One region of the Psychrobacillus sp. FJAT-21963 genome, then DNA from elsewhere that is predicted to be linked to it. Evidence: riboswitches for the same ligand, from Rfam matches in the RefSeq annotation. Region 1 holds a riboswitch; each other region holds the start of a gene.
What was found. A riboswitch is a leader RNA that binds a small molecule or an ion and turns the genes downstream of it on or off. The one in region 1 is predicted to bind S-adenosylmethionine.

Region 1 (6,017 bases):
TCATAGTTCGTTAAAATGAAAGAACGAACAATAAATACTACTAAAATTCCAATGAAAATGGCCACTAACCATTCCAGCAATTCTTTTTGTGTATTACTCAAATCTTTTCTCCTTTTTATTTCGTCTTTCATCGCGAATTGATTTAAAATCTGCATCTACTTTTTTATCAATTTTTTTCTCCACAGCTTTTCCAACAAACCATAGTATAACCATTATTCCAATCATTATTGCTGTTCTTAAGGGTTGTGTAATGAGCGCTTTAATATCGGAACCAATAAAGCTTACCACTAATATCATAATTAGTTTCCCTAAGACAACTGTCCATAAATACGTATTTTTTTTCATATTAGATAGACCCGCAACTATATTCACAAGTGCGGAGGGTGTAAATGGAAAACAAATAAGTAAAAATAATGGTCCGAAACCGTTTCTCTCTACCCATAATATTAATTTTTGAATCTTTTCATGCCTTGTAATAAAACCTAAAACTCTAGCTCGTCCGTATTTTCTAATAACTAAAAATACAGTATAAGCACCTGCAACCGAACCTGCCCAAGATAATAAAAATCCAAACAAAATTCCGTAGGCAGTCACATTCGCCACGATAAAAACTACTAAAGGTAGAAACGGCAAAAATGCTTCAAGAAAAGGTAGTAATAGCCCAAATAGTGGTCCAAGTGCTCGGTAATCTTGTGTTAAATTAGATAAAGTTTCGAATGATAACCAACTTGGCATGGTAACTCTCCTCTTCTATGTATATTTATACTCTTCCCAATTTTCAACTATATAAAACTTTATAGATATAGTATAATTTGTTCACTATCATAATTGAAGGTGGTGAAATTCGACATGAATAATAATTCATTCGTAAAGGGTTTAAAAGCCGGTACGAGTATTGCTATCGGCTATTTTCCAGTTGCATTAACATTTGGTTTATTGGCAAAAACCACTGGACTTTCCATTATTGAAGCAACAGCAATGAGTATTTTTGTTTACGCCGGCGCTGCTCAGTATATGTCACTGACGCTTATAGCAAAAGGTGTTGATCCTATTTTAATCGTTTTAAATACATTTGTCGTGAACATTCGACACTTTTTAATGACGGCTGCACTCAATGAAAAGATGCATAGTGAAAAAAGATGGGTCAAAGGAATATATGCATTTGGGATTACAGATGAATCTTTTTCCGTATTAGCAACTCAAAAAGATGAAAAAATACATACTTCTTTTGCATTTGGTGTTGCGCTTATCGCATATGGTAGTTGGGTTGTATTTACAGCGGTTGGACATGTTATAGGTGCCAATCTACCAGCATTTTTACAAGCGGCCATGTCGATTGCTCTATATGCAATGTTCGTTGGTCTTCTAGTACCCTCTATGCGAGGAAACCGCAAAGTAGTCATGCTGGCCCTCATTGCAGCTATTATAAACGGATTTTTTTACTGGACAGAATTATTATCGACAGGATGGGCTATTTTAGTCGCTACCCTAGCATCCTCTATTTTTGTAGAAATTATATATGCCAATCATCAAAAGAGGACTAGACTACGAGGAAAAAACTTAGCGAAAGGAGCATAATGGAATGGAAGCATGGTATTGGTGGATGCTATTAGGAATGGCTATTGTTACCTATATTCCGCGAGCATTTCCCTTAACTTTTTTAGAAGGCAAAGAATTACCTCCTGTTGTTTCAGGAGTATTACGTAATATTCCATTTGCAGTATTAGGAGCATTAATTTTCCCAGCTATTTTATATGTTCAAGAAGGTAATCTATTATTTGGAATTATTGGAGCCATTGTGGCATTCGCACTTGCCATTATTTTTTCAAATGTAATGGTTGTAGTATTAGTAACAATTGGTGTTTTAGCTGTATATAGTCTTATCTTTTAAATACTACTTGACTGCTAGGAATAAATTACTTAATATTGGAATTAGTTCTTATAAAATTTACATAAAAATATCACTTTCTTATCGAGAGAAACTGAGGGACAGGCCCAATGACGTTTCGGCAGCAGATTCAGAATGAAAACTGTGCCAATTCCTGCAAGCAATTTATGCTTGAAAGATGAGAAAAGAAGGTTTTTCGATCATACGAAGAGCTCTCTTTTTCTTATCATACAAGATAAGATTAGGAGGGTTCTTTTTTGTTATGAATAATAAATGTAAAAGGAGCAGATATAAGTGAGTTTCCTAGTAGAAAAAAGAGACTATCTCCATAAATTAATAGAAGACAACAAGAATGTATATATTCAAATAAGTCATCAAATACATGAAAACCCTGAGATCGGAAACGAAGAATTTTTTGCTAGTTCTACGCTAATTGATTTATTAGAAAGTGCAAATTTTCAAGTCGAAAAAGGAATAGCAGGGCATGAAACGTCTTTCTATGCGATTAAGGATAGCGGTATCGAGGGACCTACTGTTGCTTTTTTAGCAGAATACGACGCTTTACCTTCAATTGGACATGCCGACGGACATAACATTATTGGTACGGCAAGTGTGGCTGCTAGCATCTCTCTAGCAGAAATGCTGAACGAAACCGGTGGAAGAATAATCGTCCTTGGTACTCCCGCAGCAGAAGGTGGATCAAAAGGAAGTTCAAAAGGAAACTTTGTAAGGCTCGGTTATCTAGAAGATGTAGATGTGGCTTTAATAATTAGCCCTTCAAGCAAAACTACTTTAAGTTGCGAAACACTTGCTCTGGAATCATTAGATTTTCATTTTATTGGACAAGCTACTCACCCAACAGCAGCTTCTAATAAAACAATAAATGCATTGGAAGCTGTCGTTCAGTTTTTCAACGGAATCCATGCGCTTCGTTCACAATTACCATCTGATATTAGCATACATGGAATTATTACACATGGAGGTGACTCACCGAACATTATCCCTTTCTTTGCCTCTGCTCGTATTCATGTCAGCGCAAAGAATTGGAAAAAAACAGAGGAAATCTCCGAAAAAGTTCGATTCCTTGCTAACGGAGCAACACTTGTAACAGGAACTTCTGTAAAAATCGAACGTTTTCAAAATGAGGTGCAAGATTTTGTAGTAAATTCAGTGTTAGATGAGGTTATTCATTCGGAATTTGAAGCTATTGGAGAAGTCGTATACACAGAAAGTAAACATTACAATGACTCTACGGATGCTGGAAATATTAGCTACGTAGTACCAACTGCAAGACCATCCATTAAAATTGGACCAGATGATTTAGTCGCCCATACAATAGAATTCCGTGAAGCTGCCAAATCTAAAGCTGCGGATGAAGCACTAATCAAGGGAGCTAAAGTCTTAGCTACAACCGGTTATCGAATATTAACAGATGCAAAACTACTTCATCAAATCAGAAAAGAATTTAATGCATCCTTAGCTCGTAAAGCAAAAGCAGATGGTATGGGCGTTTGCGATTTGAAAGATTAATATTGTAATTTATATTCTTTATCTTTCGGATTATGAAGTGTGTTTCGACAACATAAAGATTAGTCGGATATGCGTTTGCTATACAATACGCATAAGCTTCCGCTGGATGAGTTGCTCTTTTCACTACTGGAGCCTGAAAACACCAGATGAAAATAAAACAATTCAATGAAAGACAATACATTCCAAAAGAAAAAATCCACCTCTTCTTAAGAGGTGGATTTTTTCTTTTTGTCTCGACTTTTCATATGTGTTGCATACCAAAAACCTAAAGTCAACGATGCTGCATCAATAATATAAATCCACCATCTATGCGTGTAACCAGCATAGACAGAAGCGGCAAATAGAGCAACAGTCAATAATAATGCCACATAATGATTAAAGGTAACACGTGTAAAAAGAATAACAAGTAATGCTGGAGTAAAAATGGCTAATGTAACTTGAGTTGATATTGATAAAGTTTCCATAGTCATCTCCTATCTTACTAATATTAAGCCTAGACGATAGTGATCATGTCTAAACAAAATATGTTGGCGTAAACGAAGTTCTCCGCTAATATCTAGTACTTCTAAGCGACAATGTGCAGCATTTATTTGAACTGCTTCATAAAACTCTTGTTCATTTGTTACTTTTTGTCCGTTTACTTTGACAATTTTCTCACCGATTAATAGACCCATTTTCTCTGCTGGTGAGTCAGCAAGGACTCCGGCTATCATAACACCGTCCGATTGGGGGGAGATAGCAAACGTTCCTGACATTTCTTTTTTATAAGCTATGTAAGAAATGACTAATCTTGTGATGGCTCCGAGAATTAATGCAAGTCCACTTACTAACGGCATAAAATAACCAACTGCCGCTACTACAGCCACGATAATTCCTAATTGCCAAACTTTTTTTCCAAGGCTAGGGAAAAATTCTACAGCGAGTGTTTTTCTGCTCTTTTGCTGAAATCCTATAACAAATGGAAATAAAACCAATGAGAATGTCGATTCTCCAAGTGTAAATTGCGGCCAATATGGAATATAGGAAGAAATCGCATCACCTGGAATGACTAATAAAATAGGTAGTATCCACAGCCGTTTTGTAACATATTCAATTGCTTCAATTCCTCTTGGTGTTTTTACTAGTTTAGGAGAAGCATTTTGTGCTCCGTGTTTTTGTATAAGAATTCCTTCTATGATTAATAGTAACCCTGCTAAGACTGCGATGGTCACGATAGATTTTTGGAAAAAATCCATACCAGTTAAATTCCACGGAAGAATATTAAATGACCAATCATACAGATTCATAATATATAACGTAACAGCTCCTAATGCCATTGCATAAATTGCAGAACCAAGCTGGTACATAAATAATAAAACAAACAAGATCATCCATGCGCTATAAACAAATAACCAAGAATTTGGTACGACTAGTCCTATCCCTACACTGATAATGGAAAGAATAATTGCCCAAACATAACCATCAAATAAATGCTTGGCTTCAGTCCACCCCCATAGAATTCTAGTACGGAAATGCTTTCTCTCTCTCTTGACACGAAAATAACCAATTAATATGGAGAAAAGAAGCGTAATATAAATTGCTGGGTGAAGGAAAAAACGTCCAATTCCTTTCGCCAATTCGATAATTATTTCTTCCACGATACGCATCCCCCTCTATTACAATACTCGTTCTATTATTGTAACAAACGAGGAGGCCTTTGCGTATAGGATTTTGGAATAATCTTATTTTTTCATTTCATGAACCAAATAACTGATACCCATTTGTAGCTGCTTATCATTTTCTTTTCTAGTTTTGTATTCCATCAGTGTTTTAGAAAGAGACTGGAATAGTGCATCATCTATATCGGAACTAGGCTCTAAACTTCTCTCTTGTCGATACTTTTCTACTCCATCCATCGTATCTTCATCAAAATAACCATCTTTGCGTCCAATATTATATCCTAAAGCACCTAGTACATTTTGAACATACTTTATTTCCTCTCCGAAATCTCCAACTCGGAATTCTCCGTGAGGATATTTAATATCCATTGTATATAGTTCCTCTGGCTCAACCTCCAAATCAGCTTGAATTCCTTTATGGTGAATCCATTCTTGTTTAGGAGTCAACCATTTATGGGTAGAGATTTTTAATTTTCCACCATTTGACAATGGATGAGATTCTTGTACAGTTCCCTTCCCGTAGCTTGTTTCACCAACAATCATCGCACGATTATTATCTTTTAAAGCACCAGCTAATACTTCACTAGCAGAGGCACTACCTCCATTTTGCAGTAAAACAGCTGGTATTTTATTTAGATAAGGCTTTTCCTTATTTTCTGTATTCAACATTTCTAAAACTCCATTTGCATCTTGCATATAAGCGAATGTTTTTCCATTTTCGAGTAGGGTACTGACAATGGATGACACACTATATAAATATCCACCTGGGTTTCCTCTTACATCGATCAGAAGACCATCTATTCCCCGATCTACTAATGCCTTTGTTTGTTTAGCCCATTCTTCTCCTGTTTTTTCTCCAAAAATAGCGATGGTCACAATACCAATTGAAAAATCCTCGACTTCATAAACTTCACTAGATACGGTGTGCATCGCAATTACTT
Region 2 (6,017 bases), on a different contig from region 1:
TATCGTACTTTCGAATTCACTATCACGATCTCTGTCTTTTTTTTCTCCATCAGTTGATAAAAAGTCTGTCCAACGAGAAATTAAGTTTCCACTCATATGCTTCACCAGTACATCTACACTATTTGATTGTTCGTTTGGTGACCAAAAAATGGATTCTTCCTCCATTTGCATGATCGCTTTCTTTGTATCACTTTTCAATTCCTCCAATTTTGACCGTATATTTCGAATAAAGTCAGCATGAAAATTAGTTGAATTTGACAATCTAATCATCTCCTTTAAAACATAGTTCAATAAATATTATGAATCTCCTTCCCCATTTCTTTTAATAAACCAAAATTCTTTGAGTAAAAGGTCATTATTGGTAATATTATACTAGAATATATAGAAGAGGAGTTGTTTTTACTACTATGAGTAAAAAAGTAGAAATTGGTAAAACCGGATTATTTGTAAATCCCGTTGGACTTGGAACAAATGCAGTTGGTGGCCATAATTTATTTCCGAATTTAAATGATGAAACCGGAAAAGACATTATGCATACAGCACTTAATCATGGAATTAGTTTTCTAGATACTGCCTTTATTTACGGCATCGGAAGATCAGAAGAGTTAATTGGGGAAGTATTAAAAGAAACGAAGAAACGTAGTGAAATAATTCTTGCTACTAAGGGCGCTCATAAAATGACCGGTGAAACAGTAGTCATTGACAACTCACCTGCATTTTTAAGAGAAACTGTGGAAAACAGTTTAAAACGACTTCAAACGGACTATATTGATTTATTCTATATTCATTTTCCCGATGAAAACACACCAAAAGCTGAAGCAGTTGGTACTCTTCAACGTTTAAAGGATGAAGGAAAAATCCGTGCAATTGGAGTATCCAACTTTACTTTAGAACAGTTAAAAGAAGGTAACCAAGATGGTTATATTGAAGTTCTTCAATCTGGATATAATTTATTAAAACGCGATGCAGAAAAGGATTTGCTTCCATATACAAATGAACGTAATATTTCCTTTATTCCTTATTTTCCGCTTGCTTCGGGCTTATTAACAGGTAAGTATGATAAAGGCAGTACTTTTAGAGAAGGTCTCACAAAAAATCCGTTATTCCAAGGAGAAACATATATTAACAACTTAGATAAGGTAGAGCAGCTTCGCCAAATTGCTAATGATAAAAATGTAGGTGTTTCTAATATTGTGCTTGCATGGTATTTAACGAAAGAAAATATTGATGTTATTATTCCAGGGGCTAAAAAACCTGAACAAGTTATAGATAATTTGAAAACTGTAGATGTTCAATTAACTAAACAAGAAATAGATAGAATTGACCAAATATTTCATTAAATAAATAGAACAAGAGGCTGAACGAAAGAAAAATCTTTCTCAGCCTCTTCTGAATTATTCCCATTCGTATGGCGTTTCTTGATAGACATAATAATTTAACCAATTAGAAAACAATAAATGAGTATGCGAACGCCAAGAATTTAATGGTTGTGTCGAAGGATCATTATTAGGAAAATAATTTTCAGGAACATCGATTTCAATACCTTTATTCACATCCCGAGCATATTCTTCCGCTAAAGTTGTTGCATCATATTCTAAATGACCAGTAATCATGATATGCTTTTCGTCATTTGATATTACAAGGAATACCCCTGCATCTTCAGAATTTGAAAGCAGATTAAGTCTGGAATCAGTTATTATTTCATCATATGAAACAGAAGTATAACGAGAAACGGGCGCATAAAACTCGTCATTGAAACCACGGACTAAATTCACAGTTGGATCGGATAAACGGTGAGAAAATACACCAAAGCATTTCTTAGACAATTCAAATTTACCAATTCCATAATGATGATAAAGTGCAGCTTGTGCACCCCAACATATATGTAAGACAGAAGTGACGTTTGTTTTCGACCAATCCATTATTTCTGTCATCTCACTCCAATAATTTACATCTTCAAAATTCAAATGTTCAATTGGTGCTCCAGTAATAATCATCCCATCATATTTGCGAAGTTTAATCTCTTCAAAAGTAGTATAGAAAGTGTCTAGATGCGTTTTACTAACATTTTTGGATTCATGTGTAGCAGTATTCATAAATGTAACATTCACTTGTAATGGTGTATTACCTAATAGTCTTAGTAGTTGTAATTCCGTTTTTTCTTTTTCTGGCATTAGATTTAATATAATTATGTTTAGAGGACGGATATCCTGAGCAATTGCGCGCTCCTCGTCCATGATAAAAATCTTTTCTTTCTTCAGCAATTCAGCTGCTGGCAATTGTTTGGGAATCTTAATTGGCATACATTTCTCCTCTTTTCCGTAAAAATAAAAACCCTCTCTTCTAATAAATAAGAAAAGAGGGTAAGCAAATGCTCTCAGTTCTTATCTTTCAAGATTGATATCTTGTAGGAGTTAGCACCTTTCTGACATGTGTCAGAGGTTGCTGAAGCTTCACAGGGCCATTTCCCTCTGCTTCTCTTGATAAGAGTATATTATTTGTTATTCTACTACATTATTTTATATACTATCATTTTCTGAACATTTAAGCAATGGAATATTATACTTTAAAACGATTCACTGCTTCTGCTAATTTATCGCTAAGTTCTGTTAATGTTTCAGAAGCATCTGCAACGGATTGGATTGCCCGAAGCTGTTCATCTGAAGATGCACTAACTTCCTCGCATGCAGCAGCAGTTTGTTGAGAAGTCGCTGCCATCATTTGAATCGTTTCAACTACTTGTTCTTTGTATTTAAAAACTTGGTTAATTTCGTTGGAAACCTCATCAATAGAGGATTGCATATTCTCCATTAAATTTGAGATTTCACTAAATGTTATTTCCGTATCAGTAACTACTGCCCCTTGTATACGGAAAGTTTCCCTAGTTTCAGTCATTTGTTGGCTTACTAAAACTGATTCTTTCTGTAATTCAGTAATAGTCTTTTTAACATCTTCAGTCGCTCTGGCTGATTGCTCAGCAAGCTTTCTTACTTCCTCTGCTACTACCGCAAAACCTTTTCCATGCTCACCAGCTCTTGCTGCTTCTATACTTGCATTTAATGCAAGTAGATTTGTTTGAGCAGAAATCTCCATGATGGTTTCCATAACCCCTCCAATGGCTTTTACTTTGTTTTCTAAAGTATCGACTACATCAGACATAGACTTTAAATTGGACTCCCAATTGTTAAAGGATGATTTAAGTTCACTCATTTGTTTTTGGCCATTTGCATTCATTTTATTTGCTTTCGTAGCAATATCAGTCATTACAAGCGATTTTTCATTAATTAAATTAATTTGATTACTTAAATGTGAAGAGCTATCTGTTACTTCTTCCGCATCTTCAGCAGATTTTGAAGCACCTTCAGCTATTTCACCCACAGCTACGGATACTTGTTCTGATGATGCAGTTGTTTCCTCTGCAACTGCACTAAGACTTTCAGAACTTACTTGAACATTACTTGCAGATTCTTTTACTACTTGAATAATTTCATGCATGCTCTCAGTCATTTTATTGAAATTTTTAGCTAATTGTCCAATTTCATCGGATGACTTTACGTTCGCGTGAACAGTCAAATCTCCTTCTGCAACCGAATCCATTAGTTTTTTTAATTGATCTATCGGTTTTAAAGTGTGATGGGTAGTGTAATATAGCACAATAAACATCAGCACTAATATAGCAGCAGTAATAAATAAAATGAGATTTCGAATACTATCAGCTGTTTGATTAACTTTTTCTTGCTCGTATACTGCACCTAGCTTCCAGTTCAAATCAGGTATTGTCGTAAATACAGTAACCGTTGAAAGTCCTTCGGAAGTATCTGTGACTACTCCTTCATTTAAAGAACTAGAAAATATTTTATTAATATAAGCATATTCGGACAAATTTTCACCAAACATGGTAGGATGGACAATTGCTGTGCCGTCGTTCTCCACGATAATCGGAAAACCTTCAAATCCTAACTCATTAGATGAAATTGTTTCTGTTAACTTCGAAAGTAATATATCAATGCCGACAACTCCAACAACTTGACCATTCTTAAGTACTGCTTTTGCACCAGAAATTGCATATTCTCCCGTTGCAGCATCTAAATAAGGTTTGGACCAACTAAAATCATCTTTATTGGCTACCGCATTTTTATACCAATCTCTAGTTGTTGCGTCGAAATCTTTCCCTAAATCAGCTTCAGGTATTATTTCAATATGCTTGTTCGGTAATGCATAGTAAACGGAAGCAACCGCGTCGTACAACGTTGTAAACTCAGTAAATTTAGAATCTAATTGTTTCTCTAGCTGTGAAGCAATGATTGCATCTGAAATACTAGATTCCGTTTGAAAATCCACCACTTCCTTTGTAGTGGATATTTGTATAATACCCTTTTCATAGACACTGAGATAATTTTGAATGGAAGAGGACATTTCGTTCACTAATACATGACTTTGATCAGTTAAACTTTCTTCCGTTTTGTCTTTAATCGTAAAAGTACTTATGAAACTTAATGCAGACATACTAATTACAATTAAAATCATTACAGTAATAATAATTTTCCATTTGATAGAAATTTTCATATTTCATCTACTTTCTGTTTTTTTAAAGATATAATCGCCTTAATAAGGATAAATTTACTATTTCAAAAACTAGGACATAGTATATCTTTCTGATTATATCGGCTAAAAACGAGAAAGTTAATATTAAATTATTAATTTTATAGGAACTATCACACATTTATTTGGAGTTAAGCGGACTTGATAATCATGAATATTTTCATTCTTGTCTCTCCAACCAGATCTCTATTAATTTTTCAAGTTTTTGTTCCTTCTCGTCAATCGACAATAATAATTTTTCATAATCATTCCAGTCCTTCTGAATATCCTTTTCTTTCTTTAGTTTACTTAGTACGTTTTCCAATTCTAAAATTTGTTCTTCTGTTGATTTTTCTTTTTTATCTCTACTTTTATAAGTTCTTACCTTTTCAACGTATTCTGCTGTGTTGATTGACTCCTGTTTTACTAGTAGCTCGTTCCATTTCCCTCGAGCCCAATTATAAGGCCCTTCAAAAGTTGTCATATTTCCTGAATCGAGCCAAACTGTACGATGAAATAACTTATTTAAAAAGTATCGATCATGAGAAACGCATAGAATAGTTCCTTGAAAATCTTCTAGAGCATCTTCCAATACTTCTCTCGATTCAATATCTAAATGGTTTGTTGGTTCATCTAATATCAACAAATTTATATCTTGGTGCATTAGTTGAGCAAGACGAAGACGCATACGTTCTCCTCCACTTAAATCCCCAACTCGTTTAAAGACATCAGGACCATAAAACATAAACTTAGCTAAAATATGCCGTGCTTCTGCTTCAACAACACTCACTTCACTTCTAAATACATCTATTAAACGTTCTTTTGGATTCAATATTTCAAAGTGTTGTGAAAGAAATCCGATCCTAACATTACTACCTATTCTAGCATTTCCTTCATCAGCCAAAGTTTCTCCTAGCAATAATCGTAAAATTGTTGATTTTCCAGTTCCATTTCTACCAACGATCGCAACTCTTTCTTTCCAATACACATACAAATTTGATTTATGAAGCAAAACCTTATTGCCAAATGATTTAGAAACGTTATCCATTATGACAACTTCTTTTCCACTTCTAGATGCAGCTTCGAATGATAAACTCATCTTTTTAGGGTCGATAATTGGTTTTCTCAGTTTTTCCATTCTTTCCAATGCACGTTCCATGTTCCTAGCTTGCCGATGAAGACCTGGATTTGGAGGAACAGCTTCATTTGCCCACTGTCTTAACCGTTTAATGGCTTCCTTCATTTTCTTTATCTTTTTTTGTTGTTCCTCATATTCTTGAAATTCCCGCATGAGTCGTTCTTCCTTGTTAACAATATAAGAAGAATAATTACCATGGTAGAGAGTTAGTTCACCATCCTCTAAATCAGCTACTTTTGTAATTACTTGATCTAGGAAAAATCTATCGTGCGAAATAATTACAACTGTACCTGTGTAG
Region 3 (6,017 bases), on a different contig from region 1:
AAAATAATTGTATTTGGGTGACCAGCTACAGATGGGTCTACTATATTTTCTATATTTTGGATTGGGTAAGCAGCACGTGTATTCTCAGTTAAAGAATTATCGGCATAATTAGCGATACGTGTTTCTGCATCTACTACGACGTTTTCTAAAACCGTTCCAAATGTAATCGCGTCAAAAATTTGAGGCTCATTTTCGCGAGTTAGGTCGATACATTTAGCGTAGCATCCACCTTCAATGTTAAATACTCCATTATCAGACCAACCGTGTTCGTCATCACCGATTAATTTACGTCCTGCATCTGCAGAAAGTGTTGTTTTTCCTGTTCCTGAAAGACCAAAGAATAATGCTACATCACCATCTTCACCAACGTTTGCAGAACAGTGCATAGGTAAAATGTTTGCTTCTGGCAGTAAATAGTTCATAATAGAGAATATAGATTTTTTCATTTCTCCAGCATATTCAGTACCACCGATTAATACAATGCGTTTTTCCATTGAAACGATAATAAATGTTTCTGATTTTGTACCGTCCACTGCTGGATTTGCTTTAAAGTTAGGTGCACTGACAATTGTGAAATCTGTTTTATGGGTTGTCAGTTCTTCTTCTGAAGGACGAATGAATAACTGATGGGCAAATAGATTGTGCCAAGCATATTCATTTATTACTTGAATTCCTATGCGTGAATCCTTATCCGCACCTGCAAATCCTTTGAACACAAATAGTTCATCTTGTGTTGCAAGGTAGTCTGTTACTTTTTTATAGAGTGACTCGAAAATTTCAGAAGAAATTGGTTGGTTTACAGGACCCCAATCGATTTTGTCTCTTGATATAGGTTCATCTACAATGTACTTATCTTGTGGAGAACGACCTGTATATTTACCTGTTTCTGCTTTCACTGCTCCTGTAGATGTTAAAACAGCCTCACCTCTTGATGTTGCTTTTTCCACAAGTTGCGGCACTGATAACTGAATGTGTACATTCTCTCCAGCTAACAATTCGTTCAGTTCACTCACAGTATCGATTGAATTCATATTGGTATACCATCCTTTTTATTGTTTTCCCTAAAAAAATAAAGGGATATAGCATTCATATGTGAATTAGTATAACACATTTAACTTAATAGTCTATACTAATGGATTGATTATTTTTTGTTTGTGAATAAATTGTCAACAAATAAATATTGACTTCTCGTTACAACTTACGTATGATGGTAAATTGAACGGATACTCTTATCCCGAGCTGGTGGAGGGGTCAGGCCCTATGAAACCCGGCAACCTGTAATTTTTTTATTGCAAAGGTGCCCAACCTGAGACAAGGTGAGATTCCTTGATTGATAAGAGTGAAAGGTGCTTATGATATTAATAGCCTTTCCTCATGTAATCAAACGTGAGTGAGAGGTTTTTTTTATAACATCGCCCTTTATCCTTGTGTGCCAAGTCCGAAACGGCTTCAAGTTTAATCTATTTGATTTGAAATGGCTTGACATGGGAATGAGTACCGTATCAATTCTTGAGAGAGATCTCGCAGGATATAGGAGGAATATTCTATGACACAACGCAGATTATTTACATCTGAATCAGTTACAGAAGGGCATCCAGATAAAATTTGTGATCAAATTTCTGATGCAATTCTAGATGCAATTCTTACGGAAGATCCAAACGCACGTGTTGCTTGTGAAACAACAGTGACTACAGGGTTAGTATTAGTTGCAGGGGAAATTACAACATCCACTTATGTTGATATTCCAAAAGTTGTACGTTCAACCATTAAAGAAATCGGCTATACTCGTGCAAAATATGGTTTTGACTCTGAAACTTCTGCAGTATTAACTTCTATAGATGAGCAATCAGCTGATATTGCTCAAGGGGTTGACCAAGCTTTAGAGGCACGTGAAGGATCTATGACAGATTCTGATATTGAAGCAATTGGAGCAGGAGACCAAGGTTTAATGTTTGGTTACGCATGTAATGAAACACCTGAACTTATGCCACTTCCAATTAGTTTAGCTCATCAGTTGGCTCGTCGTTTAGCAGACGTTCGTAAAGACGAAACTTTAGACTATTTACGTCCAGATGGTAAAACACAAGTAACTGTGGAGTATGATGAAAATAACAATCCTGTTCATATAGATACAATTGTTATTTCGACTCAGCATCACCCAGAAGTAACGTTAGAACAAATTCAAAAAGATTTAAAAGAAGTAGTTATCAATCCAATTGTTCCTGCTAATTTAATTGATGAAAATACTAAATATTTCATTAACCCAACTGGTCGTTTCGTAATTGGTGGACCACAAGGGGATGCAGGTTTAACAGGTCGTAAAATTATTGTAGATACTTACGGTGGATATGCTCGTCATGGAGGCGGTGCGTTCTCTGGTAAAGATCCAACAAAAGTAGACCGTTCTGCAGCATATGCAGCTCGTTACGTTGCAAAAAATATTGTTGCAGCAGGACTTGCAGATCGTTGTGAAGTACAACTTGCCTATGCAATTGGTGTAGCACAACCTGTATCAATCGCAGTAGACACATTTGGTACTGGGAAAGTAGAAGAGGCTAAATTAGTTTCACATATTCGTGAATTGTTTGACCTTCGTCCAGCTGGTATTATTAAAATGCTAGACCTTCGTCGTCCTATTTACAAGCAAACAGCTGCGTATGGACATTTTGGTCGTACTGACATTGATGCACCATGGGAAAGAACAGATAAAGCAGATTTGTTAAGACAAAAAGCTGGTTTATAAGAAATAATAAAGAAGAGGCTTCCTGTTATAGGATAGCCTCTTTTTTAAAGAAAATTAGTTTTATTTTTGAAGTGATTTATAATACTGCCCTTTTTCTACGTATTCACGAATAATACGTTGCACATCTTCTTTGTCTTCCTCAGATAGCTCCCGAACAACTTTTGCAGGACTACCTATGGCAAGTGAATTAGGAGGAATTTTCTTACCTTGGGTTACTAAACTTCCAGCACCGATAAATGCACCTTCACCGATCTCAGCTCCATCCAAAATAATAGAGCCCATTCCAACCAAAGCACCTTTTCGAATAGTACAGCTATGTAACGTAACTTGGTGTCCAATTGTCACTTCATCTTCAATAACAAGAGGGTTATTAGGACTTTGATGCAAACAACATAAATCTTGGATACTCACTCTTCGTCCAATAATCGTAGGAGCAACGTCCCCTCTGATTACCGTATTAAACCAAATTGTAGACTCTTGTCCGATTGTCACATCGCCTGTAATTGTGACATAATCAGCAATAAATGCAGATTCATCTATTGTTGGATATTTGCCTTTAAATGGATAAATCAATATGCTCACGCTCCTTATGTAAATAGAATATAATTAATGTTATCAAATGAAGAAAAATAATCAAATAATTGAAGTAGACATTCGGTACAAAACAAAACAAAACAAGAGGTGATGTTCATGTGGAAATGGGAAGCAGAAGAAAAACCTAAAGCAGTAATTGTCATTGTTCATAGTGCATATGAACATCATAGAAGATATGCTTGGTTAATTGAAAAGTTTAGAAGTTCTAACTGTCATATTGTAATGGGAGACTTACCAGGACATGGTGAACAGACAAGAGGAAAAAAAATACATAATGAATCTTTTGAACAATATAAAGAATATATAACGCTTGCTTTACAAGTAGCCGTTACTTATAATTTACCAATTTTTATTCTTGGCCATGGACTTGGAGCAACCCTGCTTATTAAAGTGCTACACAAATTACAAATAGAATATGCTGGTGTCATTTTAACGTCTCCTTGGTTGCAATTAAAGAAACAGCCATCTAAATGGACAAATGCACTGGCAAAATTACCAGTACAACAAAAGATTAACCATGATATTCAGCTAAAGGAATTAACGAGAAACTATGATATTTATCAACAATTTATTGATGATCCTACTTACCATACGATCGTTTCGAATGATTGGTACATAGAACTCCAATTACTTATGAAAAGTATTTTACAATCAACGGAATCAGTACCGAATGTTCCGTTATTATTAATGACTGCTGAAAGAGATAAGATTGCAGATATCACATATACTGCAGCGTGGTTTAAAAAGCAAGAGCTATCTGAGTATCAATATAAGTCATGGAAAAATTGCTTTCATGATTTGCATCAAGAACCTGAAAGGGAAGAGATTTTTGAGTATTCTCATGCCTTTATAAATAATGTTCTAAGATCCATTGGTTATATTGTATGACTATAAATAATTCAATTTAACAGTAATATAATGAGAATTTTTAGGGTTTAGAAGTGTAATATAAAATTGGTTGAGATGCTATTACAAAGGAATATACTAATCAATGAAACCTTTCGTATATTTATTACGAATAAAAGATATTTATGTTATAATTTATGATTGAATGAGAGAAAGTAAGGAGAATTTACATGCAAAACCAACATATTATACGAAACTTCATTGTTGAAACATCTTCTAGACCGGGTAATTTTGCAAAAGTAGCAACTGCAATTGGAATGGCAGAAGGAGATATTGGTGATATTACGACGTTAAAGAGCGGTGCTTTAACAACTGTTCGTGATATTTCTATCACTTTTAAATCGGAAGAACAATTACAACAAGTTATTTCTAATATTGAAGCCATTGGAAATGGTGTTAAGATACATGCTGTTACTGATGATGTACTGAAAGCTCATGAAGGCGGAAAAATCGCGATGAAGAGTCAGCTGGATGTACGATCATTAGGAGATTTACAAAGAATTTATACACCTGGTGTAGCGAGTGTTTGTATGGAAATTGTACATAATCCAGAGAAAGCAAATTATTTTACATCCATTGGAAGCTCAGTAGCTATCGTTACGGATGGTACAGCTATCTTAGGTCTAGGTAATATTGGTTCAGTAGCCGGTATGCCTGTAATGGAAGGGAAAGCCGTGTTATTAGATCAGTTTGTTGGTTTAAGTGGAATACCTATTCTATTAAATACAAGTGATCCAGATGAAATCGTTGAAACTGTAAAGCATATACATCAAGGATTTGGAGCAATATTACTAGAAGATATTGGTTCTCCTCATTGCTTCGAAATAGAAGAACGTCTTAAAGCGGAACTTCCTATTCCAGTAATGCATGATGATCAGCATGGTACTGCTGTTGTGGCACTTGCTGCAATATTATCTGCATGCAAAGCAACAGGAGTTGATCCTAAAACTGCGGTAATTGGTCAAGTTGGACTAGGTGCTGCAGGGTTGGCTATCTGTCGTATGCTAATGGCTTATGGTGTAGAAGAAGTGTACGGTTTAGATAGACAAGAAGAAGCTCAAAATCGATTGGTTAATTATGGTGGACAAACGATTGCTTCATTAGAAGAGATGATGGAGACTTGTGATATTATCATTGCAACTACTGGAGTTTCAGGATTGATTAAGCCAGAAATGGTAAGAAAGGGTCAAATAATTTTAGCTCTATCTAATCCAAATCCAGAGATCTTGCCATCTGCTGCAATAGCAGCAGGAGCAGCCTTCGCAGCAGACGGACGCTCAGTTAATAATGTTATTGGCTTCCCAGGGATATTTAAAGGAGCTTTAGATGCAGGTGCAAAGGAAATTACATACACGATGTTAATTGCAGCAGCACAAGCTATTGTGAGCCATACCAAACCTGGTGAGTTAATACCAAACCCTCTAGATCCTATGGTGCATCATTTAGTGGCTAGAGCAGTAGAAGAAGCAGCAAATAATGAAATGAATAGATAAATAAAAAGAAGATTTCAGTTTAAGACGCTGAAATCTTCTTTTTAAATTCTTCATTATAATTAGTAGCTTCACTTAAAGCTTTTTCTTCCAAAGGTATTCGAACGGATAGCATAGCAAGATTTAGAAGAGTAAAACAAAGAGCGGTCATATAAGCTTGAAACATTAGTGGTAGTAGCACAATTTCGATACAGACAACCACATAATTTGGATGTTTGATAAAAAGATATGGACCCTTAGAAACAACACGGGCTCCAGGCAAAATAATGATTTTCGTATTCCAA

Region 2: linked by a shared signal. The riboswitch ahead of metA (homoserine O-succinyltransferase) and the one ahead of AN959_RS01185 (M20 family metallopeptidase) in region 1 are both predicted to bind S-adenosylmethionine.
Region 3: linked by a shared signal. The riboswitch ahead of metK (methionine adenosyltransferase) and the one ahead of AN959_RS01185 (M20 family metallopeptidase) in region 1 are both predicted to bind S-adenosylmethionine.

The regions. Positions count from the first base shown of each region.
Region 1 is NZ_LJIY01000001.1:245,473-251,489, forward strand. It holds gene lepB (signal peptidase I) at 1-101, opposite strand, end outside; gene AN959_RS01170 (TVP38/TMEM64 family protein) at 94-735, opposite strand; gene AN959_RS01175 (AzlC family ABC transporter permease) at 850-1,578, shown strand; gene AN959_RS01180 (AzlD domain-containing protein) at 1,583-1,891, shown strand; SAM riboswitch class I at 1,967-2,073, shown strand; gene AN959_RS01185 (M20 family metallopeptidase) at 2,183-3,418, shown strand; gene AN959_RS01190 (CsbA family protein) at 3,625-3,882, opposite strand; gene AN959_RS01195 (PDZ domain-containing protein) at 3,892-5,064, opposite strand; gene AN959_RS01200 (S41 family peptidase) at 5,140-6,017, opposite strand, start outside.
Region 2 is NZ_LJIY01000002.1:483,041-489,057, reverse strand. It holds gene AN959_RS08250 (DUF1572 family protein) at 1-261, opposite strand, end outside; gene AN959_RS08245 (aldo/keto reductase) at 408-1,340, shown strand; gene metA (homoserine O-succinyltransferase) at 1,395-2,303, opposite strand; SAM riboswitch class I at 2,382-2,490, opposite strand; gene AN959_RS08235 (methyl-accepting chemotaxis protein) at 2,560-4,566, opposite strand; gene abc-f (ribosomal protection-like ABC-F family protein) at 4,763-6,017, opposite strand, start outside.
Region 3 is NZ_LJIY01000014.1:15,837-21,853, forward strand. It holds gene pckA (phosphoenolpyruvate carboxykinase (ATP)) at 1-1,031, opposite strand, end outside; SAM riboswitch class I at 1,227-1,340, shown strand; gene metK (methionine adenosyltransferase) at 1,547-2,743, shown strand; gene AN959_RS18360 (gamma carbonic anhydrase family protein) at 2,804-3,316, opposite strand; gene AN959_RS18365 (alpha/beta hydrolase) at 3,434-4,225, shown strand; gene AN959_RS18370 (NAD-dependent malic enzyme) at 4,414-5,736, shown strand; gene AN959_RS18375 (isoprenylcysteine carboxyl methyltransferase family protein) at 5,756-6,017, opposite strand, start outside.